3 regions of the Arthrobacter sp. MDT2-16 genome follow, and region 1 is predicted to be linked to each of the others. Evidence: riboswitches for the same ligand, from Rfam matches in the RefSeq annotation. Region 1 holds a riboswitch; each other region holds the start of a gene.
The links. A riboswitch is a leader RNA that binds a small molecule or an ion and turns the genes downstream of it on or off. The one in region 1 is predicted to bind S-adenosylmethionine.
Positions count from the first base shown of each region.

Region 2: another riboswitch for S-adenosylmethionine. It lies ahead of ACX80N_RS02640 (ABC transporter substrate-binding protein); the one in region 1 lies ahead of ACX80N_RS05375 (ABC transporter substrate-binding protein).
Region 3: another riboswitch for S-adenosylmethionine. It lies ahead of ACX80N_RS13655 (bifunctional o-acetylhomoserine/o-acetylserine sulfhydrylase); the one in region 1 lies ahead of ACX80N_RS05375 (ABC transporter substrate-binding protein).

Region 1 covers NZ_JBTNDP010000002.1:167,047-174,551, reverse strand. The annotation lists gene ACX80N_RS05385 (ABC transporter permease) at 1-380, opposite strand, end outside; gene ACX80N_RS05380 (ABC transporter permease) at 377-1,309, opposite strand; gene ACX80N_RS05375 (ABC transporter substrate-binding protein) at 1,310-2,920, opposite strand; SAM riboswitch class IV at 3,098-3,226, opposite strand; gene ACX80N_RS05370 (CYTH and CHAD domain-containing protein) at 3,382-4,902, shown strand; gene ACX80N_RS05365 (VOC family protein) at 4,984-5,412, opposite strand; gene ACX80N_RS05360 (diacylglycerol/lipid kinase family protein) at 5,448-6,350, opposite strand; gene ACX80N_RS05355 (hypothetical protein) at 6,654-6,866, shown strand; gene ACX80N_RS05350 (ATP-binding protein) at 7,280-7,505, shown strand, end outside.
Region 2 covers NZ_JBTNDP010000001.1:542,039-549,543, forward strand. The annotation lists gene ACX80N_RS02620 (sugar ABC transporter ATP-binding protein) at 1-865, shown strand, start outside; gene ACX80N_RS02625 (ABC transporter permease) at 862-1,893, shown strand; gene yjfF (galactofuranose ABC transporter, permease protein YjfF) at 1,893-2,906, shown strand; gene ACX80N_RS02635 (aminodeoxychorismate lyase) at 2,941-3,819, shown strand; SAM riboswitch class IV at 3,927-4,045, shown strand; gene ACX80N_RS02640 (ABC transporter substrate-binding protein) at 4,205-5,122, shown strand; gene ACX80N_RS02645 (amino acid ABC transporter permease) at 5,133-5,897, shown strand; gene ACX80N_RS02650 (amino acid ABC transporter ATP-binding protein) at 5,894-6,631, shown strand; gene ACX80N_RS02655 (energy-coupling factor transporter transmembrane component T family protein) at 6,708-7,505, opposite strand; gene ACX80N_RS02660 (ABC transporter ATP-binding protein) at 7,502-7,505, opposite strand, start outside.
Region 3 covers NZ_JBTNDP010000007.1:199,069-206,573, reverse strand. The annotation lists gene ACX80N_RS13685 (DMT family transporter) at 1-230, opposite strand, end outside; gene ACX80N_RS13680 (RNA-binding S4 domain-containing protein) at 272-502, shown strand; gene ACX80N_RS13675 (alpha/beta hydrolase) at 512-1,192, opposite strand; gene ACX80N_RS13670 (SGNH/GDSL hydrolase family protein) at 1,353-2,171, shown strand; gene ACX80N_RS13665 (hypothetical protein) at 2,304-2,546, opposite strand; gene metX (homoserine O-acetyltransferase MetX) at 2,635-3,810, opposite strand; gene ACX80N_RS13655 (bifunctional o-acetylhomoserine/o-acetylserine sulfhydrylase) at 3,817-5,133, opposite strand; SAM riboswitch class IV at 5,210-5,326, opposite strand; gene ACX80N_RS13650 (VOC family protein) at 5,506-6,147, shown strand; gene ACX80N_RS13645 (DUF1540 domain-containing protein) at 6,217-6,504, opposite strand; gene ACX80N_RS13640 (CPBP family intramembrane glutamic endopeptidase) at 6,647-7,474, opposite strand.

The DNA of each region.
Region 1 (7,505 bases):
GCGAGGAGGCCGATCGCGGTCCCGCCGACCACGCCGATGGCCGTCGCGCCGATCCCGATGTACAGGGAGGTCGCCGCACCGTGGACGATGCGCGTGTAGTTGTCGGCACCGGAGTCGTCCGTCCCGAACCAGGCGGCGGCGCCCGGCGCCTCGAAGCTCCGGGCCGGATCCACCGCGTAGGGGTCGGCGGGTGCGAGCAGGCCGGGCGCGAGGACCGCAGCTGCGAGCCACAGGAGGAACGCGGAGGAGAGCAGGATGCCGGGACGGAAGCGCCACCGCCGCCGCCGCGCCCTCTCGGGACCCTGAAGGGCTGACGGCTGTGCGGGGAGTGAGGCCAACGGGGCGACGGCCGCCGGGATGGTGCGTGAGGCGATGCTCATGCCGTCACCACTTTCGGGTCGATGAGCGTGTACAGGAGGTCGATCACGAGGTTCACGACGACGTAGACCGCGGCCGAGAGCAGCACGATCCCGATGATGACCGGCAGGTCCTTGTTGTAGACCGAGGCCAGGGTGAGCGAGCCGATGCCCTGCCGGCTGAAGAGGGTCTCGACCACCACCGACCCGCCGAGCAGTGCTGCGACGACGAACCCGGACATCGTCATGACGGGGATGACGGCGTGGCGCAGGGCGTGCCGGATCCTGACCGGGAGGTCGCGCATGCCGCGCGAGCGGGCCGTCAGGATGAACGGCTGTTCCAGGACGTCGTCGAGCTCGTTGCGCAGGACCTGCGAGAGGGTCCCGAAGACCGCCAGGGCGAGGGTGAGCGCCGGGAGGACGAGCGCGGCCGGGCCCTGGTTCCCGCCGATGGGGAACCAGCGCAGCGTGAACGAGAAGACGATCAGCAGCGCGAAGCCGATGATGAACGTCGGCGTCGCGGCGAACACCACCTCGATCCCCGAGACGATGGACCGGACCCAGGAGGTGCGCTGTGCCGACAGGATCGCGACCGCGAACGTGAGCGGCAGGGCGATGACGACGGCGGCGCCCGCGAGGGCCGCCGTCGCGCCGATCTGCTGCCCGATCGCTTCCGTGACGGGCAGTCGCAGCCGGTAGGACTGGCCGAGGTCGCCCTGCAGCAGGTTGCCCAGGTAGCTGCCGTACTGCACGATGAACGGCTGGTCGAGGAGGTAGTCGGCCCGCACCTGCGCCAGCGTCTCGGCGGTGGGCCGGGCGTCGGGACCGCCGAGGATCAGCAGCGCCGTGTCACCCGGGATGAGGTAGACCGCGAGAAACGTCAGTGTCGCGGCTCCCCAGAGGACGCCGATCCCGACGGTCAGGCGCGTGAGGATGCGCCGGAGCACGGCCACCTACTCGGCCTTCCACGCGTAGGTCAGCACGGGTACGGGGTGCGAGGTGTCCACGGCGACGCCCTGGACCGTGGTCGCGTAGGCGAACTGGCTCGGGTTCTCGTAGAGCGGGACGCCGGGGACGATCTCGAGCAGCCGGTGCTGGGCCTTCGCGTAGGCCTCCGCGGCCTCGGGTCCGTCGTCGGCCTTCCGGGCCGTCGCGAGCAGCTCGTCGAGTGCGGGGTCGTTCACGTAGGAGGAGTTCTGACCGATCCGCTCACCCGTGATCTCGGAGGAGTGGTAGCGGATGAACAGCACGTCGGTGGTGTTCGTGTGCCACACGCCGGCCAGCGCGTCGTAGTCACCGGCGTAGCGGAGTTCGGTCAGCTGGGCCTGGGGGAGCTGGATGATCTGGAGGTCGAAGCCTGCCTTGCGGGCCTCTCCCTGCAGCTGCACGAGCAGGGGACTCGGCGTCGAACTCTCCACGGTCGGCACCTCGACCACGAGTCGCTTGCCGTCCTTCGTGCGGAAGCCCTCGTCGTCGCGGCCGGTCCAGCCGGCGTCGTCGAGCAGTTTGTTCGCACGCTCGGGGTCGTGGGCGAGGACGCCTTCCACGGTGGGGTCGTAGTACTTGCTCTCCTTCGACAGGAAGCCGTCGATCGGTGTGTACGTGCCGAAGCCGAGGCTGTCCGTGACGGCCTTCGTGTCCACCGCGGCGGCGAACGCCTGGCGGACCGCGAGGTCGTCGAACGGCGCACGGCCCAGGTTGAAGCTCAGCACGTAGGGGCTGCCGGTCCGGGGGAGGTTCTCGTAGGTGAAGTCGGGATCCGCCTGCACGGCCGCGGCGTTCTGGGGTGCGAGGTTCTCCGTCAGGTCGTACTGGCCGGACGCGAGGGACTGGTGGCGGATCACCGGCTCGCTGACGAGGGTCACCTCGACGCCGTCGAGCAGCGCGGCGCCGTCGCCCTCCAACCAGTCGGGCGCCCAGTCGTAGCCCTCGCGCTTGGTGTAGCTGATGCTCTGGCCCGGCCGGTAGTCGGCGACGGTGAACGGCCCCGTCCCGATGGGCTCCTGGCACAGTGTCTCGGGCGATTCGGTGATGGCCTTGCCCGAGTTCATGCCGAGCCAGGACTGGGCGAGCGTGTAGAGGAAGGGGGTGTAGGGGTAGGCGAGGTGGGCCTCGAAGGTGTACTCGTCGACCACCGTGCCGTCGACGTAGGGGGCGATGTAGGCGGCGGCCAGGGGCGACTTCGTGGCCGGGTCCCTCATGTGCTCGAAGTTCTGGCCGAGGACCTCGGCGTTCCAGGGGGAGCCGTCGCTGAAGGTGACGCCCTGTTTCAGGTGGAACGTATAGGTCCTGCCGTCCTCGGAGACGTCCCACGACTCGGCGAGGTAGGGGGCGATGTCCCCGTCCTCGTCCAGGGTCACCACGTTGTCGTAGATCAGGCGCCCCAGGAACTGCTGCTGCGTGGCGGAGATGCCGTGGCCGTCGAGGCAGCCCGGCTCGGCAGAGATGGACACGTCGAGGATGCCGCCGGCCACGGGCTCGCCGTTCGCTCCGGCGGACGGGCCGGCCGGGCCGGCGCAGCCGGTGGCCAGGGCCAGCAGGGCGACGGCGGAAAGGGCCGTCAATTCGCGGAATGTGTTTCGATTTCGGGCAGGCGGAATTACGGATGCATTCATGGGAGTTCCTTCGGGCGTTCGGGCGCAGCACAGCGTGCCGGGAAATGGGTGAAGAAGAGAATGGGCGCGACGGGCGCGGGGGATCCTGCTAAGGGAGGGCGGTGCAGTTCACGATGAGTGCCTTTCGAAATGCTCTTGCCCGCACCGGACCGGCGCCGCAGCGCCGAGGAGAAGGCCGCTTCGTCATCCGAACCACCCAGGAACATGGGGTTGGTGCGCGGTCCAGTCGGAGCTTTCCGACCGCGTCTCTTGAAGCTGGAACAACTATAGGCAGACGATTCTCCTGTTCGGTCAATGAAAAGAAATATGACGGGTACCACGAATATCCCCGGACGCGGGCGATGGTTCCGTGAGAAGGCGCTCGGCGGGGGAGTGCTGACTGCCGCGCGGGCTGCGATATAGAGTGCCGTATGGCTCTGGACCCTGAAGTCGAGATCGAGCGGAAGTTCGACGTCGAGAACGACACCCCGCTCCCGTCCCTGATGGACCTCCCCGGCGTCGGGAGCGTGGACCAGCCGGTGGAGCACCTCCTCGAGGCCGAGTACTACGACACCGAGGACCTGCGGCTCGCCTCCCACCGGATCACGCTGCGACGGCGAACGGGCGGCGAGGACGCGGGATGGCACCTGAAGCTCCCGGCCGGGCCGGAGGAGCGCCACGAATACAGGAAGCCGTTGCGCGGGAGCTCGAAGGGCGTGCCCAAGGCCCTCCTCGGGTTGGTCCGCGTGCACATCCGGGGTGCCGCCCTGGTGCCGGTGGCCCGGCTGAGCACGCGGCGGATCGTCCACCGCCTGCGAGGGACCGGCGGTGAGGTCCTCGCCGACCTCATGGACGACCATGTGCAGGCCGAGGCGCTCCACCCCGCATCGTCCGGACGGCAGTGGCGTGAATGGGAGGTCGAGCTGGTGGACGGGTCGAGGGACCTGCTGGACGCCGGCGAGTCCGTGATCGCCACCGCGGGGGGCACCCCTGCCGCTCACGGCTCCAAGCTCGCACGCGCCCTGGGCGGAGCGGTTCCTGCCGCGGTCGACGGGGTTGCCGCGGTGACGCCGGGTGGCACTGCCGGAGCGGTCCTGGTCGCCTACCTCGACGAGCAGGTGCGGGCGCTGAAGCAGCAGGACCCCCAGGTGCGGCTCGACGCACAGGACGCGATCCACCGAATGAGGGTCGCGCTGCGCCGGACGCGATCGGTGCTCGCGACCTACCGGAGCCTGCTGCACGACGCCGACGCCGTGCGCCTCCTGCGCGGGGAGCTGAAGTGGCTGGCCGGGGTCCTCGGCACGGCGCGCGACGCACAGGTGATGCACGCACGGCTCAGGGAGATGCTCGCCGGTGAACCGGCCGACCTCCTGCTGGGTCCGGTGGAGCGCACCGTCGAGGTGGAACTGGGAGGCGGCTACAGGAAGGCCCACGCCAAGGTCCTCCGGGCGCTCGACGGACAACGTTACTTCCGCCTGCTGGACGCGCTCGATTCCCTCCTGGCCGCTCCGGCACTTGCTCCGCGAGCGGCCGACCCGGCGGACCGGGTGCTCCCTGCCTTGATCAACCGCGACCTGAAGCGGCTCCGGGCGGTCGTCCACGAGGCGAGGAACCACCCCGCGGGGCTCGGTGACCATCCTGCCCTGCACGAGGCGCGCAAGGTCGCCAAACGGGTGCGCTACGCGGCCGAGGCTGCCACACCGATCGGGCGGAAGAAGGTGGTGCGGATCGCCGAGGCGGCCCAGGGGCTCCAGAAGATCCTCGGCGAGCACCAGGACAGCGTGGTGACCCGGGACCTGCTGCGGCGGCTCGGTGCCTCGGCCACCCAGCAGGGTGGGAACGGCTTCAGCTACGGCCGCCTGCACGCCCTCGAACAGGTGGCGGCCCTGGACGCCGAGGCACGTTTCCGCGCTGAATGGGAGTACTTCCCGACGCCGCTGAAGAAGAAGTAGCGACGCACACCGGCGAACGGGACCGGCGCCGGGGAGTCGCGGGCGACCCTCGCACCACGCACGAGGCGCCCGCACCGAGTATCAGCTGATGGAGACCGTGCCGTCGTCCAGGACGTGCCAGCCCGGGTTGTGCGCGATCTCCCAGACGATTTTGTTCGGGTCGCGCACGGCGGCATGGAAGATGCCGCCGAAGGCGCTCTCCTGGGGCTCCTTGAGCAGGACGCCGCCGGCACGCGCCATGGCAGCGACGACGTCGTGCACCTCCTCGCGGCTGCCGACGTTGTGGGACAGGGTGACGCCGGACGGCGCGGGCGCCGTCCCGAGTCCGAGGTCCTCGGCGAACTTGTCGGCGCGGAACAGGCCGAGCAGGAGCCCGGGTGCCACCTGGTAGAAGATCACCTCGTCGGGGACGTCCAGCGCCGGCGACCATCCCAGCCCGTCCTGGTAGAAGGACCGCGCGTCGTCGAGGTCGTGCGTGGCAAGCGTGATGAAGTGCAGTTGCTGCTCCATGGCGAGAGCCTACGCGCTGCCCGGATGCGGGTCGATCAGCCGAGGATGGCCAGCGCCTGGCGGACGCTGTCGATCGTGATGTCCGTCCCGGCGGCGACGTCCTTGACCTCGCCGTCGATCTGGTAGGGGAGGGGCTTCAGCGTCGAGAACCGGTACTGGCTGTAGCTCGGCTGGTCGCCCAGGCCCTTCGTGGAGGCACGCAGGGCGGTCAGGAGGATCTTCCACTTGGCCATGTGCGGGAAGGTGATGACCTCGAACTTCCCGTCGGCGGGGTGGTCGTCGGCTTCGCTGAGGGTCGCGTACTTCGCCATCTGGGAGATGTTCGCGAACACGAGGCTGTCGAACTTCCGGCGCTTGCCGTCGCTCTGCCGGATCTCGAAGGGCTTGAACTTGCGGAAGGTCCTCACCACGGAGAACATCTCCTTCATGGCACCCTTGCTGCCCTTCTCGAGGTCGATCGCCATGATCGGTGTCAGGCCGAATCCGATGTACGAGTGCGCGTACACGGGATCGGCAGCGGGCACGGCGTCCGTTCCGCCGATGCTGATGCGGAGCAGGTCGATCCTGCGCACGTTGCCCTCCACGATCGCCTCGCCCAGGGGCTTGCGTCCCGTGACGCGACTGTGGTCGTTCGCATTGCCGGCCGCCAGGACGGCGCTCACGACGTCGTCCCGCCCGCTGGCCATGACACCGTTGACCACCTCGTTGTATCCGCCGTCGCCACTGACGGACACCACGAGCGCGTTCCCTGCGGACGCAGCCTCCCGCGCGAGATCGATGGCGTGACCCGCATGCTCGGTGGGCGTCAGCCGCACATCGGTCTCGGGCAGCGCGGGCGCCAGCTCGTTCCGGAGCTCCTCTGCAAGCGTCGGGGCGTCCCCGGTGCTGTTGGGGTTGAAGATGATCGTGATCGCGTCGAACCTGCGGGGTGATTCCATGGCCTGTACCTTCGGTGGTTGCTGACTCTCGTATGAAGCGGCAGCTCCCAGCATAAGTAAGCACGCTTATTATAAGTAGCCCCGGCTCGCCCCAATATTTCTGCCCGATTCCGACGGAGTGCACCCGGCAGCCGCAGTGGCAGCCGGAATCGTCGCTGCGTCAAGACCCCCGAGCGCCGGTGGGCCCCATGTCCCGGCGGCGTGAACAGCACTACGGTGGGACCATCCGGGGGAGGGTGCGCACAGCGCACGATCCTCCCGGGCCAGCCGGAGGACCCGGCAACCCCTACAGGAAGATCCATCGTGAACGAATCCGCCGCACGCCCGCCCCATGACGAAACCGCTGACGAAGAGCTCTCGACATCCCTGGCGGGTCACAGCACGTTGCCGGACGCCGACGGCGACGGTCCCGCGCCGGCAGATGCGCCACCGGCGGAGGACACCGATGTGCTGGACGAGGATTCTCCCGTTCTGGAGGAGATCGACGACAGTCCTGTCCGGACCGAGAACAGCTGACGAACGGCGGACCGGCAGCGTTTCCAAGACAGTGGAGGAGGGGCGGAAACCCGCTACCTGACATAATGTAGATTATCGGCGATTCGCTGCGGCTCTGGAAGGGGCATCGCGGCGTCCATACGGGTCCCTCCGACGTGGCACCTGAGGATCGGGAAAAGCGCGTGCTGCGCGATCCCTCTGAGCAGGACCGAGAGCCGACGTCCGCCGGTGGATGTCCCGCCCACCTGCGCCCGCGCCGTGCAGCGCGGGACACCGACAGGCGCGGCGCTACAGGGCCACAGTCATACGCCTGGCGGCGCCCGGATGTACCATTCCGCCGGTCTGCTCGGTCGGTTTCAGGGTGGCTGTGTGCGATGACTACGAACCTCTAAGGGGTTATACAGATTTCGCTATAACCACGTATATTTCCCTACATGCACCTGGAACTGAACCCGTACAACCCCGGATCAGGACTGCCGCCGCGCGTCATGGGAGGCCGCCAGAGGGAGATCGACGCGTTCGACCTCATCGTCGCACGCACTCAGCGCGATCTCCCGAACCGGGGCATGGTGCTGTCCGGCCTCCGCGGTGTCGGCAAGACGGTGCTCCTCAACTACCTCCGGGCCCATGCGGACAACCATGGCTGGTTCACCATCTGGC
Region 2 (7,505 bases), on a different contig from region 1:
CAGGCTCGTGGGCGAGTACCTGACCGCCGACCTCCCTCGCATGGGCCTGATCTCCAAGATGATCGGCAAGGAACTGGACGCGCTGGCCGAACTCGAGGCGGCCGAGAGCCGGCGCCAGCCCGACCGCGCGGAGCGGACGCCGTTCCTGCAGGCGGAGGGCCTGGGCAGGAAGGGCTCGGTCAGGGACGTGACCATCACCGTGCACGCCGGCGAGATCCTCGGCCTCGCCGGCCTCCTCGGATCCGGCCGCACCGAGACGGCCCGGCTGCTCTTCGGCGCCGACCGCGCGGACCAGGGACGGCTGAGCATCAACGGGTCCGTCCGGACGCTCCGCACGCCCCGCTCGGCCATCGACCGGGACATCGCATTCTCCTCGGAGAACCGGAAGGAGGAGGGTCTGATCAGCGACCTCTCGGTGCGCGACAACCTGATCCTGGCCATGCAGGCCGGCAAGGGCTGGTGGCGGCGCGTGCCCCGCAACACCCAGGACCAGCTGGCCGAGCAGTTCATCGAGACCCTCGACATCCGCCCGGCCAACAAGGACGCCCTCATCCGCGACCTCAGCGGAGGCAACCAGCAGAAGGTGCTCCTGGCGCGCTGGCTCATCACCGAACCGAAGCTGCTGATCCTCGACGAACCGACCCGGGGCATCGACATCGGCGCCAAGACCCAGATCCAGAAACTCATCAGCGGCCTCGCCTCCGGCGGGATGTCGATCGTCTTCATCTCGGCCGAGCTCGAGGAAGTGCTGCGCCTCAGCGACACCATCGCCGTCCTCAAGGACCGGCACATGGTGGCCGACATCCCGAACGACGGAGTCACCATGGAGGACGTCATGACGGTCATCGCGGGGACCGGCGCATGAGCGCCCTGCTGAGGCACCGCCTGACCTGGCCCGTGCTCGCGCTGGTCCTCCTGCTGCTGCTCAACCAGCTCTTCCGCGCGGACTTCCTCTCGGTCCGCATCCAGGACGGCCACCTGTACGGGAGCCTGATCGACATCCTCCGCAACGGGGCGCCGACCATCCTGATCGCCCTCGGCATGACGCTCGTCATCGCCTCCCGCGGCATCGACCTCTCGGTGGGAGCGGTCGCGGCCATCGCCGGTGCCATCTCCTGCATGTACATCTACAGCTCACCGGACCCCTCCTCCTGGCAGACCGCCGCCATGGGGGTGACGATCGCCGTCGTGGCTGGCCTGGCCCTCGGGCTCTGGAACGGTTTCCTGGTCTCCGTCATCGGCATCCAGCCGATCATCGCCACGCTGGTGCTGATGACCGCGGGGCGGGGCCTGGCCCAACTGGTCACCGACGGGCAGATCATCTCCGTCTCGAACGACTCCTACCAGGCGATCGGCGCTGGATTCTTCCTCGGCCTGCCCATCGCGATCCTCATCGCGGCAGGCGCCTTCGGCGTCGCCGGCCTGCTGACGCGCCGCACGGCCCTCGGGACGCTCATCGAGGCCGTGGGCATCAACCCCGTGGCCAGCAGGCTCGCGGGGATCGACGCACGCACCATCACCTGGACGGTGTACGTCTTCAGCGGGCTGTGCGCGGCCGTCGCCGGCCTCATGATCAGTTCGAACGTGACGGCGGCGGACGCCAACAACGCGGGTCTCTACATCGAGATGGACGCGATCCTCGCCGTCGTCATCGGCGGCACATCGCTCGCCGGCGGCCGGTACAGCCTGGTGGGGACCCTCGTGGGGGCACTCATCATCCAGACCCTGACCACCACCGTGTACACGCTGGGCGTCCCGCCCGAGGCCACCCTCGTGTTCAAGGCGCTGGTGGTCATCATCGTGTGCCTCCTGCAGTCCAGCAGGGCCCGCACCCTCTTCAGGCAACGCAGGCGTCCCGTGACCGAGCAGTCCCAAGTGAAGGTGGCCATCTGATGTCGGTCCTCACCCGCACCCCGGCACCCCTCGACCGCCGCCGCATCAGCCGGCTGCAGGGCAAGGCACGCTACGCCCCCACGCTGGCGACCGTGGGCCTGTTCCTCGCGATGTTCGCCGTCGGTGCCGCCATGTACCCCGGGTTCCTGTCCGGGCAGGTGTTCCTCAACCTCCTGATCGACAACACCTTCCTGATCGTCCTCGCCGTCGGCATGACCTTCGTGATCCTCACCGGCGGGATCGATCTGTCGGTCGGCTCCGTGGTCGCGCTGTCCATGATGATCGCCGCCGCCCTCCTGCAGGCCGGCTGGAACCCGTTCGCCGTGATTCTCCTCGTGCTCCTGACCGGCGCGGTCTTCGGCCTGGCCATGGGCGCCGTGATCCAGGTCTTCGAGATCCAGCCGTTCATCGTGACCCTCGCCGGGCTGTTCCTGGCGCGCGGACTCTGCTATGTCATCAGCGTCGACTCCATCACCGTGACCGACCCCTTCTTCACCTCCATGGCCCAGGCGAGGATCCCGCTGGCGGACAAGCTGTTCGTCTCCCCCGGCGTCGTGATCGCCCTCCTCGTCGTCGCCGTCGCGTTCTACGTGCTGCACCAGACCCGGTTCGGCCGCACCGTGTACGCGATCGGCGGCGGGGAGTCCTCGGCACTGCTCATGGGCCTGGCCGTCCCGCGGACCAAGATCCTCGTGTACGGGATCAGCGGGCTGTGCTCCGCGATCGCCGGGATCCTGTTCTCGTTCTACAGCCTCTCCGGGTACAGCCTGGCGGCCACCGGGCTGGAACTGGACGCCATCGCGGCGGTCGTCGTCGGCGGGACGCTGCTGACCGGCGGGTACGGCTACGTGCTCGGATCCCTCGCCGGGGTGCTCGTCCTCGGCATCGTGCAGACGTTCATCTCCTACGAGGGGACCCTGAGCTCGTGGTGGACGCGCATCGTGATCGGGGCCCTGCTCCTGGCCTTCATCCTGCTGCAGAAGCTGTTCACCCGGAAGGTGCGCCTGACCTGAGGGCTCCGGCGCCCCGGGCCGATACGCTGGGGCCATGACTGTTCTCGTGTTCCTCGACCCGGCCCACGACGACGGCAGGATCGCCGACGCGTCGCAGCCGCAGCTCATGATCTCCGACCTCGGGGCCACCCGCGGTGACGGCGTCTTCGAGTCGATGCTGGCCGTGGACGGGACACCCCGCAAGGAGCGGGCGCACCTGGCGCGGCTCGCGTCCTCGGCCGCGGCCCTCGATCTTCAGGTGCCCGACGCCGAGGCGTGGAGCCGTGCCATCCGCACCGCCCTGCGCGCGTTCGCCGCGGCCGAGCCCGGCCGGAGCGACGCCGTCGTGAAGCTGATCGCCACCCGCGGCGTCGAGGGCGCGGGACGGGCGACGGCGTGGGTGCAGGCGGCGCCGGTCCCGGCGTCGACCCTGACCCAGCGCGAGGCGGGCCTGAAGGTCCTCTTCCTCGAACGCGGCTACGACAGCACGGTGGCGCAGCGCGCGCCGTGGCTGCTGATGGGCGCGAAGACCCTCTCCTACGCCGTCAACATGGCCGCGATCCGCTACGCCAAGGCGCACGGCGCCGACGACGTCATCTTCACCTCCTCCGACGGCAAGGTCCTCGAGGGCCCCACCTCCACCGTGCTGCTCGCCCGCGAGCGCGACGGGCGGAAGACCCTCCTCACGCCGCAGCTGGAGAGCGGCATCCTGGCGGGCACCTCGCAGGCCGCGCTGTTCGCGGCGGCGAAGGAGCAGGGGTGGGAGCTCGGCTACGGTCCGCTCGAGCCGCACCACCTCCTGGAGGCCGACGCCGTATGGCTCATCTCGAGCATCCGGCTCCTCGCCCCCGTCCTCTCGCTCGACGGGCAGGAGCTCCGCACGTCGGCCCCACTGACCGCCGAACTCACGGAGCTCGTGGACCGCTTCGTGTGAAGTCCGCCACACCACCCGCCTGAACGGGCGTGATTGCGCGTCAAGCGGCGCAATGTCCGTGGTCCCGTTTTGACCCGGCACTCCGTCCTGCCCTAGCGTTTTGCTGAAATCAAGAGTTCCAGCCTTCAGGCCCTGGCCGGCTGGACAGCAACCCTCTCCCGTAGTGGGGTGCTCCAGGTGAAGATTCGGTCGCCGGGCCCAGTCCCCCGGTTGGCAAGTACGGCGTCGTGCGGTCATGTCCCGGCTTTCGTCGGCACCTCCCGCCACAGCGCGCACAGCCCAGAACAGCGAGCGTGTCACCGAGCAGCATCTCCTCCCCCGCCGGTACCCGGCGAACGATCTCACCCAGTGCGCCCTCCCCGGGCCCGCCTCCAAGAAGGACACCATGAATCTTTCCCGCAAGCTCCTCGCGGCACTCGCCGTACCCATGCTCGCCCTGACCGTCTCCTGCGGCAGCAGCTCCAGCAGCGAACCCGCCGAGACCACGGACGCCCTGGCCGGCAGCGACCAGCAGTCGCTGGACAAGTACACCACCGAGACCACCACCCCGATCGAGGAGATCGACACGGCGGACCTCGGCCTCATCACCGACGGCACGCTGCGCGTCGGCACGCTGTCGGACGCCCCGCCGAACATCTTCCTCGAGGACGGCGTCTTCACCGGCTACGACAACGAGCTGCTGCGCGCCATCGGCGACAAGCTGGGCCTCGAGGTGGAGTTCGCGTCCACTGACTTCTCGGCGCTCCTCGCCCAGGTGCAGAACAAGCAGTACGACGTCGGATCCTCCTCGATCTCCACCACGGAGGCCCGTCGCGAGAACGTCGGCTTCACCAACGGCTACGACTTCGGCTACATGGCCGTCGTCGCCAAGAACGGCTCCCCGGTCACCGGTTTCGACTTCCTCTCGGAGAGCACCCGCATCGGCGTGGTCCAGGGCACCGTCCAGGACGACTACGTCTCCAACACCCTGGGTCTGGAGCCCGTGCGCTTCCCGGACTACAACACCGTCTACGCGAACGTGAAGAACGGCCAGGTCGACGCCTGGGTGGCGCCGTCGCAGCAGGCCACCGGCCAGGTCAAGGAAGGCGACGACACCACCATCGCCGAGACGATCATCAACACCGAGAACTTCACCGCGTACGCCGTGAACAGCGACAACCAGCCCCTCATCGACGCCCTGAACGCGGGCCTCGACGCCGTCGTCGCCGACGGCACGTGGACCGAGCTCACCAAGGAGTGGTACCCCGACCGCGAGATGCCCTCCGACTGGAAGCCCGGCAGCAAAGCCGTGGAAGTAAAGTAGCGGTCCCTGCATGGACGCCCTCGAACAGCTCGGCAAGACCTTCTTCGACTGGGAGGCGATGGCAGCCGTCCTGCCGGACCTCCTGACCGTCGGCCTGCCGAACACCCTCATGCTCGCCCTGGCCTCGGGGATCATCGGAACGGTCGTCGGCATGCTCCTCGCGATCATGGGGATCTCCCGCAACCGCGTGTTCCGGTGGATCGCCCGTATCTACACGGACATCTTCCGGGGACTGCCCGCCGTCGTGATCATCCTGCTCATCGGCCTGGGGCTCGGTCCCATCCTCCGGCAGATCACGGGCAGCACCAGTCCGTACCCCCTGGGCATCCTCGCCCTCTCGCTGATCGCCTCGGCGTACATCGGTGAGATCTTCCGCTCCGGCATCCAGAGCGTGGAGAAGGGACAGCTGGAGGCCTCGCGCGCCCTGGGCTTCAGCTACAGCGCGTCCATGCAGCTCGTGGTGGTCCCCCAGGGCGTGCGGCGCGTGCTGCCCGCCCTGGTGAACCAGTTCATCTCGCTCATCAAGGAGTCCTCGCTGGTCTACTTCATCGGCCTCGTGGCCAGTGAGCGGGAGCTCTTCCGGGTCGGTAACGACGCCGCGAGCAACACCGGCAACCTGTCGCCGCTCATCGCGGCCGGGCTGTTCTACCTGTGCCTGACGATCCCGCTGACGCACCTCGTGAACTTCATCGACAACCGGCTCCGCGTGGGCAAGAAGCAGAAGCCCGAACCGGATGAACTGGCCGCGAGGATCGGCGAAGGAGCAAAGGCGTGACGACCATCGAATCGGGAACCCTGACGGGGCGGAACCTGCACCTGTCCTTCGGCACCAACCACGTGCTGCGCGGTATCGACCTGCACGTGGACCAGGGCACGACGGCATCCGTCATCGGCCCGTCCGGCTCCGGGAAGTCGACCCTGCTGCGCGTCCTGAACCGGCTCATCGAACCGGACCAGGGTGACATCCTGCTCGACGGCCGGTCCGTCCTGAAGGACAACCCGGACGAGCTGCGCCGGCGCATCGGCATGGTGTTCCAGCAGTTCAACCTCTTCCCCCACAAGACGGTGCTGGACAACGTCTCGCTGGCGCTGCGCAAGCTCCGGAAGATGTCCGCCGACGAGGCCCGTGAGAAGGCCCTCGCGCAGCTCGACCTCGTGGGCCTGAAGCACAAGGCCGACGTCCGTCCGGGCAACCTCTCGGGTGGGCAGCAGCAGCGCGTCGCGATCGCCCGGGCTCTGGCGATGGATCCCGAGGTGATGTTCTTCGACGAGGCCACGTCCGCCCTGGACCCGGAGCTCGTCAAGGGCGTCCTGGCGCTCATGGCGGACCTCGCCTCGGCGGGCATGACCATGGTGGTCGTCACGCACGAGATGGGTTTCTCGCGCAACGTCTCGGACACCGTGACCTTCATGGACGGCGGCGTGGTGGTGGAGACCGGACCTCCGGCCGCGATCTTCGACGACCCGCGGACGCCGCGCCTGAAGTCGTTCCTCTCGGACGTCCTCTAGGTACTGCGTCGGCCCGTCGAACGGGGGTCCGCCCGGGCGGGCCCCCGTTCCGTTCCCCCACGATCCGTGGGCGCCGTCAGGACAGGATGAAGTTCCAGGTCCCGGCCAGGACGGCCGCCGTCACCGCGCCCGCGGCGACGAGGAGTCCGACGGCGGCCACGACGGCGTCGAGGGGCGAGAAGGTGCTCTCCCGCGCCCACGTGCGACTGCCGCTGCCGAACCCACGGGCCTCCATCGCCGTCGCCAGGCGCGTGGCCCGCCGGATGGCCTGCACGATCAGCCCGAAGGACTGCCCCAGCAGGTTCCGGGCACGGGCGACGGGGGACCCGTCGGAGCCGATCCCGCGTGCATGCCGGGCGAGCCCGAGCATCTCCCACTGCTCCACCAGCAGTCCCACGAGCCGCAGCGACGCCAGCCCCCCGAGGACGAACCGGTGCGGCAGGTGCAGCTTCTGTGCGAGCGCGTCGGCGAGGTCCGTGGGATCCGTGCTGAGCAGGATGAAGATGCCCGGCAGCGCGAGTGCCAGTCCCCTCAGCCCCACGGCGATCCCGGCGGCCACCGACCCCTCGGTGAACAGGAACGGCCCGATGTCGAGCAGCACCGCCCCCGTCTTCTCCGCGAGCAGCGCCGTGCCGTAGGCACCGACCCCCGCGGCGATCAGCAGCGGCCAGATGCGCCGGACGAGGCCCCGTACGCTGATGCCGAGCAGCGGCATCAGCGCGAGCTCGCAGGCCAGGACGACGGCGGCGCTCACCCAGTCGATGCTGGCCATCAGTGCCAGGGTGATCACGACGGCGGCGAACAGCTTGGACACCGGGTTGGCCCGCATGAGCGTCGTCCCGGTGAGCACGGGCGTCAGGTAGTCGGTGCTCAT
Region 3 (7,505 bases), on a different contig from region 1:
CGCACCGACGGGACGATCTGGCGGGCACCGGCACGCGCGCTCGGCAGCACCAGTGTGAGCGCGACCATCACGACCAGGCCGGTGCCGAAACTGATGAGCGCCGCAGCGATGCCGTCGTCGAGCACCGTGCCGAGTGCCCCGTTGATCCTCCCCTGCAGGGGGATGGCGAGCCCTGCCGCGAGGGCGAGGGGAAAACCGACAGCGGGAGGAAGGGCAGGCGCATCAGACACCCGTCCAGCCTAGACCTGCGGCATCCGGCATGATGGACAGCATGACCGACGACGCAACCACCGCAGAACTCCCGATCCGGGACGACATGATCCGCCTCGGGCAGCTCCTCAAGCTGGCGTCCCTCGCCGAGGACGGCGTCGAGGCGAAGGCGCTGATCGACAACGGGCTGGTGCAGGTCAACGGCGAGATCGAGGAACGCCGCGGACGCCAGCTGCATCCCGGCGACACCGTGAGCGTCAACGGCGCCGCGGTCCGCGTCACGCGCGGCTGAGCCCTTCCGTCAGCGGCGCCCGAGGACCGTCATGCCCAGGAACTCCCGGACATGCCCGAGTTCGCGCTCGTTGATGCTGTGGAACATGTTGGAGTAGAGGATCTTGGTCAGCGCGGTGTGCTTCACCAGCCAGGCGTGGGTGAGCTCCACCATCTCCGGCGTGATGACCTGATCCTCCTGGTCCCGGCCCCAGAAGAACGGCGCCGGTGAGGCGGCGGCCTCGTCGTCGCGGAAGAAGGCGTGGCCCTCGGACGGGACGGTGAACCCCGACAGCCCGACGACGCACGCGAAGTCGGCGGGCCGGTGGCGCAGGAGCGACGTCGCCACCCCCATCCCCTGCGAGAAGCCGAGGAGGCTGACGCTGGAGTGGACGCCGCGGACGGTGTCGAGCCACGCGGCGACGGCGGTGACGGTCTCCACCACACGCTCCACGGCGTAACCGTCCTCGCGTGCCAGTGGGAACCACGAGAACCCGGAGTCGGCCGGCGCGGGTGCCCGGACCGACGCCACCGTGAACTCCTGCGGCAGGTGGTCGGTGAGACCCATCAGGTCCGCCTCGTCGGCCATGTACCCGTGGAACAGGACGAGCAGGGGTGTGCCCGCGCGCTCGGCCTCGGGCTTCGACCACAGGACCACCGGATCCCAGGAACCGACGGAGGGCGCAGCGGTGCCGGCGGCAGAATCAGTCATGTCCCCATTCTGGCACGGCCCGTTCGGCGCCGAACCGGCGGTGGGGGCGTCCCGGGGTCGGTGGCGGACGCGGGGCGGCAGTTGCGACAATGACCCGGTGACCCCACCGAGCGCCGAGACTCCCCTGCCGACTGCGAGCGACCCGATCCCGAACGGGCCGATGATCGACCCGAGCCTGGTCTCCGAGCCGCATCCGTGGCACCGCTACGCCGCCCTGGGCGACTCCTTCACGGAGGGCATCGGTGACCCGAACCCCGAGAGCATCGGCGGCAACCGCGGCTGGGCGGACCGGGTCGCGGAGGAACTCTCGCGCGGGCAGAGCGACTTCGCGTACGCGAACCTGGCGGTCCGGGGACGCCTGCTGCAGCAGATCATCGACCAGCAGGTGGACGCCGCCCTGGCCCTGCGCCCCGACCTGGTGAGCATCTCGGCCGGCGGCAACGACCTGCTCCGGCCCGGCGGGGACCCGGACGTGCTCGCCGAGAAGCTCGACGGCGTCGTGGGGACCCTGGCGACCTCCGGTGCCACCGTGGTCCTGTTCACGGGCCCTGACGTCCGCGAGACCGTCCTCGGCAGCATCCGCTCGAAGACCGCCATCTACAACGAGAACCTCCGCGTCGTCGCGGCACGCCACGAGGCGCTGATCGCCGACATGTGGGCGCTGCGCCAGCTCACGGATCCGCAGATGTGGGCCTCCGACCGGCTGCACTTCTCACCCCTGGGCCATCACACCATCGCTGCGATGGTCCTCGACACCCTCGCGGTGCGGCACACCCTGGAACCCCTGCGGCCCAAGGAACTCCCGACACGGACCTGGCGTGCCGCCCGTGCGGAAGACCTCGTCTGGGCCCGGGAGTACTTCGTGCCCTGGGTGCTGCGCCGCCTGCGGCACCAGTCCTCGGGCGACGGCATCATCGCCAAGCGTCCCGAGCCGGTGCCGATCTTCGGACCGGGCATGCCGCCGGGTGCCGCCGACTAGGTCCTCGATCGACACCGTCCTCGCCGCACCGGGTCCCTGGCGGCACGACGAAAGGACAGGAACGGCCGACCCGAGGATATCCGGGCGGTCACTCCTGTCCTTTCTGGCGGCGACGTCGGTGCCGCAGGACGCTCAGGCGTCGAGCTGGACGTCCCCGTTGGCCACCGCGTCCGCGCAGGCACTGAGATCGGGCCCGGGCTTGAAGTCCACGAACTGCGGCTGCAGTTTCTGGAAGAGGAACTCGTACACCTCGTCGCGAGACTTGCCGTCCATCGTCTCCACGGCCTCGCGGACCGCGCCCTGCAGCGCGCGGTCGGAGTCCAGCAGGATCTTGTCGCGTGCTTCCTGGTTCCAGCCGATGGTGCTCAGTTCCATGAACAGCTCCTCTTCGCCCTCGATGGATCCGGGGCCGTGTACCTCGGACGGGCCTGCCGCCGAGTAATAAGCAGGCTTAGCTCCAAGCCTAGGTGTCCGCGGGAGGAAACCCAACCGGTACCTGCGCCGTGGGATAGAAGGCTCCCCGGAGCTGGTCGTCGAGCTGGTGGATCTGGGTGAGGAAGGCGTCGTGGCCCACCGGCGAGGAGATCCGGTGCACCGGGACCTCCCCGGGCAGGCCGGAGGCGAGCCGCACGGACTGCTCCGGGAGGTAGAGCCGGTCGGTGTCGACGGCCGCGATGAAGAACTCCGACGCCGCCGTGGCCAGCGCGTCCTCCAGGCTGCCGCGGTCCCTCGCCGCGTCATGGCTCATGAGGGCCTCGGTCAGGATGACGTAGCTGTTGGCGTCGAACCTGTCCACGAGCTTGTCCGCCTGGTGGTCGAGGTAGCTCTCCACCTGGTAGCGGCCCCGGTCGGCGGGCAGGACGGACCCGAACGGCTGCTCGGCGTCCTGCTCCGCACGACCGAAGCGCGCCTGGAGCTCGCGCTCGGAACGGTAGGTGATGTGCGCGATGCGGCGGGCGATGCCGAGGCCCGCATCCGGATGCGGGCCGTCGTAGTAGTCGCCGCCGCGGTACGCCGGATCGAGCCGGATGGCCTGCACCTGCGCCTGGGCGAACGCTATCTGTTCGGCCGAGCTGGCGGCGGTGCAGGCGATGACGGCGCACCGCTCCACGCGCTGCGGATACATCAGTGCCCATTCGAGGGCGCGCGCCCCGCCCATCGACCCGCCGAGCACCGAATGCCACCGGTCGATGCCGAGGTGGTCGGCGAGCAGGCCCTCGGCCCGCACGGAGTCGCGGATGGTGACGAACGGGAACCTCGACCCCCAGGGTGTGCCGTCAGGTGCGAGGCTGGCCGGCCCCGTCGAGCCGTAGCAGCCTCCCAGCATGTTGACGGACACCACGAAGTAGCGGTCGGTGTCCACCGTGCGGCCGGGGCCCACGAGCGAGTCCCACCAGCCCTCCTCCTCCGAGGCACCGCGTGCCACATGGGAGCTGCCTGTCAGGGCATGCTGCACGAGCACCGCGTTGGAACGGTCCGCGTCGAGCCTGCCCCAGGTCTCGAAGGCGAGCTGGACGTCGGGCAGCTCGCCCCCGGTCTCCAGGGCCAGGGGCCCGATGGAGGCGATGCGCAGGAGTCCGTCTCCCGACGGGGGGCCGTCGACCCCGGGGTGCAGCGGTGCGGCAGGGTAGGTGGTCACGAAGGGCTAGGCTCCTTTGGCGGCGCGCAACCCCGCGTCGAGGTCGGCGAGGATGTCGTTGATGTTCTCCAGGCCCACGGCCAGCCGGACCAGGCCGGGCCGCACTCCCGCGGTGAGCTGCGCCTCCGCCCCCAGCTGGCTGTGCGTGGTCGATGCCGGGTGGATGACGAGCGAGCGGACGTCGCCCACGTTCGCCACGTGGGAGTGCAGCTCGAGGGCGTCCACGAAGCGCTTGCCCGCCTCCAGTCCGCCGGCGATGTCGAAGCTGACGATCGCACCCGTACCGCCGGGCCCGTACTTCCTCCCGCGCTCGTACCAGGGACTCGAGGCGAGCCCGGCGTAGGCGACGCCCTCGACGTCGTCGTGCCCCTCGAGCCACTCGGCGACGGCCTGCGCGTTCTGGACATGGCGCTCCAGGCGCAGGCTGAGCGTCTCCAGGCCCTGCGCGATGAGGAAGGCGTTGAAGGGCGACACGGCGGAGCCGAAGTCCCGCAGCAGCTGGACCCGCGCCTTCAGGATGTACGCGAGGTTGGCGCCGAGCGCGCCGTCCACGCCGAGGTCCCGCGCGTAGACCAGCCCGTGGTAGCTCTCGTCGGGGGTGTTGAGGCCCGGGAACCGCTCGGGGTACTGCGCGAAGTCGAAGTTCCCGGAGTCGACGATGACGCCCGCGATGGCGTTGCCGTGCCCGCCGAGGTACTTCGTGGCGGAATGCACCACGATGTCGGCTCCCCACTCGATGGGCCGGATCAGGTACGGCGTGGACAGGGTGTTGTCCACGATCAGGGGCACCCCGTGCTCGTGCGCGACGGCGCTGACGCCCTCGAGGTCCAGCACGTCCTGCCGGGGGTTGGACACCACCTCGCCGAAGAACAGCTTGGTGTTCGGCCGGACGGCGGCGCGCCACTGCTCGAGGTCGTCCGGGTCCTCCACGAACGTGGTCTCGATGCCGAACTTCCTCAGCGTGTGCTTGAAGAGGTTGTAGGTGCCGCCGTAGAGGCTGGGGCTGGCCACGATGTGGTCCCCGGCCTCGGCGATGTTCAGGACCGCGAAGGTCTCGGCGGCCTGCCCGGAGGCGAGCAGCAGGGCGCCGACACCGCCCTCGAGGCTCGCGATCCGCGTCTCCACCGCCTCCTGCGTCGGGTTCCCGATGCGCGTGTAGATGGGGGCGAGCTCCGTCAGGGCGAACCGGTTGGCCGCGCTCTCCGCGCTCGGGAAGACGAAGGACGTCGTCTGGTAGATGGGAAGCGCACGCGCCCCCGTGGCAGCATCCGGCACCTGGCCGGCGTGGATCTGGCGTGTCTCAAAGGACCAATCGTTGGACATGGTGCTCCCTGGTCAAGGGGCTCCTCCTCGTCCGATGCCCTGCCGACGAAGCCGTCCCGGACATCGGCCCCGCAGGAGCCCGCGCTTGCGCGGCGCCGGTACGGCGCCGAACCTGGTCTTCACCCGGGGCACCCCACCGCGGTTGGAGGGTTGCCGGCCAGCAAGCCGGGGCTTCGTGCTGGCACTCATGACCTGCATTCATGAAAGCCCATCGGAGCTGATCCGGCAATACGTGTGACGATGCGTGAAGCGGCAGCCCGGGCGGTCGGGAACGGGACACCGAGGGGACCGTCGGTGACCGCACGAGGCGCAGCATCAGGAGTAAGGCAAGCCTTAGCTGAGACCCCCATCACTTAGTGCAACACTGTCGGCATGCGCCTGGATCACGTCTCGTACGCCTGTGAACCCGATGGACTTGCCGCGACCGCCGACCGCATCTCGGGCCGGCTCGGCATGGAGCCTGTGAAGGGCGGTGTGCACCCCCGCTTCGGCACCCGGAACATGATCTTCCCGCTGGCCAATGGCCAGTACCTCGAGGTCGTCGAGGTCCTCAACCACCCCGCGTCGGACAAGGCGCCGTTCGGCCAGGCCGTACGCGCCCGCTCCGAAGCCGGCGGAGGCTGGATGGGCTGGTGCGTCGCCGTCGACGACCTCGCGCCCTTCGAGGAACGCCTCGGCCGCAGCGCGGTCCCCGGCAACCGCAAGTTCCCCGACGGCCAGGAGCTGACCTGGCAGCAGATCGGCATCAAGGGGCTCATCGCCGACCCGCAGGTCCCCTACCTGCTGCGCTGGGACGAGGGTACCGAGGAACTGCACCCCTCGAAGGCCCGTCCGGCGTCCGTCAAGCTGGACTGCCTCACGATCGCCGGTTCCTCCGAGCGGGTGACCGAGTGGCTGGGCACCGAGGTCGAGGAGACCCTCGACGGCGTCCGGGTCCAGTGGATCGCCCCGAACGGCACGCCGGGCATCATGTCGGTGACCTTCGAGACCTCCGACGGGCCCATCGAGATCTGACGCCCCGCTCCGCACGACGGGAGGGACCCGGGAACGGGTCCCTCCCGTCTCCCCGGTCCACGAGGGGGATCAGGCGTGGGTGTAGGTGAGGCAGTCGGCGGCCTCGGCGCCCGGGCCCACCTTGACCGCCGGTGCACTGCACAGCAGGTCGTGGTTGAAGCTGCATTCGGAGCGCTGGCACGCCCCCACATGGGCGAGCACCTTGGGCAGGCCGCCGCTGATCGACGTGTCGATGAAGGTGGCGCAGGACGCATGTTCCTCGGACCCGGACACCGTGATGGCGACGGCGGTGCAGCCGTCGTGGTTGAACGAGCAGTTGTGGACGCTGCACTCCGAGACACTCGTGACGACGCTCATGATTCCTCCTGGCTGGTCCCGTAGCGGCCCGGATGGAGCCGCCGCTTACCGCTGAACGCCCCCACCGTAACACCGTGCATGGCGGGGAATTTAGTCATGATTTCCGTGCGCAAAGAAGGAGAGCGAGGCTTGTCCCGGCCATTCAGGTGCCGATCCCGATGGCCGGCCCGAGGAGCGCGAAGCCCACGAACCCCGCGGTGTCGATCAGCGCGTGGGCGATCACGAGCGGCATGACCCGGCGGGTGCGTGTGTAGAACCATGCGAACAGCAGACCCATCAGCACGTTCCCGATGAACGGACCGAAGCCCTGGTAGAGGTGGTAGCTGCCCCGCACCAGTGCGCTCGTGAGGACGATGGCCGGGGTGGACCAGCCCAACTGGCGCAGGCGGAGGAACAGGTAGCCCACCACGATCACTTCCTCCAGCACCGCATGCCGCACCGCCGAGAGGACGAGCACGGGGACGGTCCACCAGTAGGACTCCAGCGCGGCGGGCACCAGCGCCGTCGTGATCCCCAGCGCACGCCCGGCAGCGTACACGCCCAGGGTGCCCACGCCGATGACCGCGGCGAGGCCCACGCCGAAGCCCACGGTGCGCAGTGGCCTGTCGAAGGTGAACCCGAGGCGGCGGAACGCGGACACGCCGTGGCCGCTGAGCAGGAACACGACGAGTGCCACCGGCACCAGGGCGAAGAGGATGTCCAGCAGCTGGTAGGTGAGGTCGAAGTACTCCCGCTCGTCGAGCACGGGGTTCAGCGTGGTGGTCTGCGCCCCGAGCGGCCCGCGCGTGAGCTTCTCGGTGAGGCTCACGATCGAGTACACGCCGGACTGGCCGAGCGAGAGCCCGAAGACGATGAGCAGCTCCGTAGTGATGCAGCGCCTCGAGGGGGCGTCCGCCGGCACAGGGCCGGCGGACGACGGTGCGGGCCCGCGCTCGGCAGGGACGGCGGAGGAGGCGGGCTCGGCAGGCATGGCGCTATCCTCCCAGCGCCCGCCGGGGATT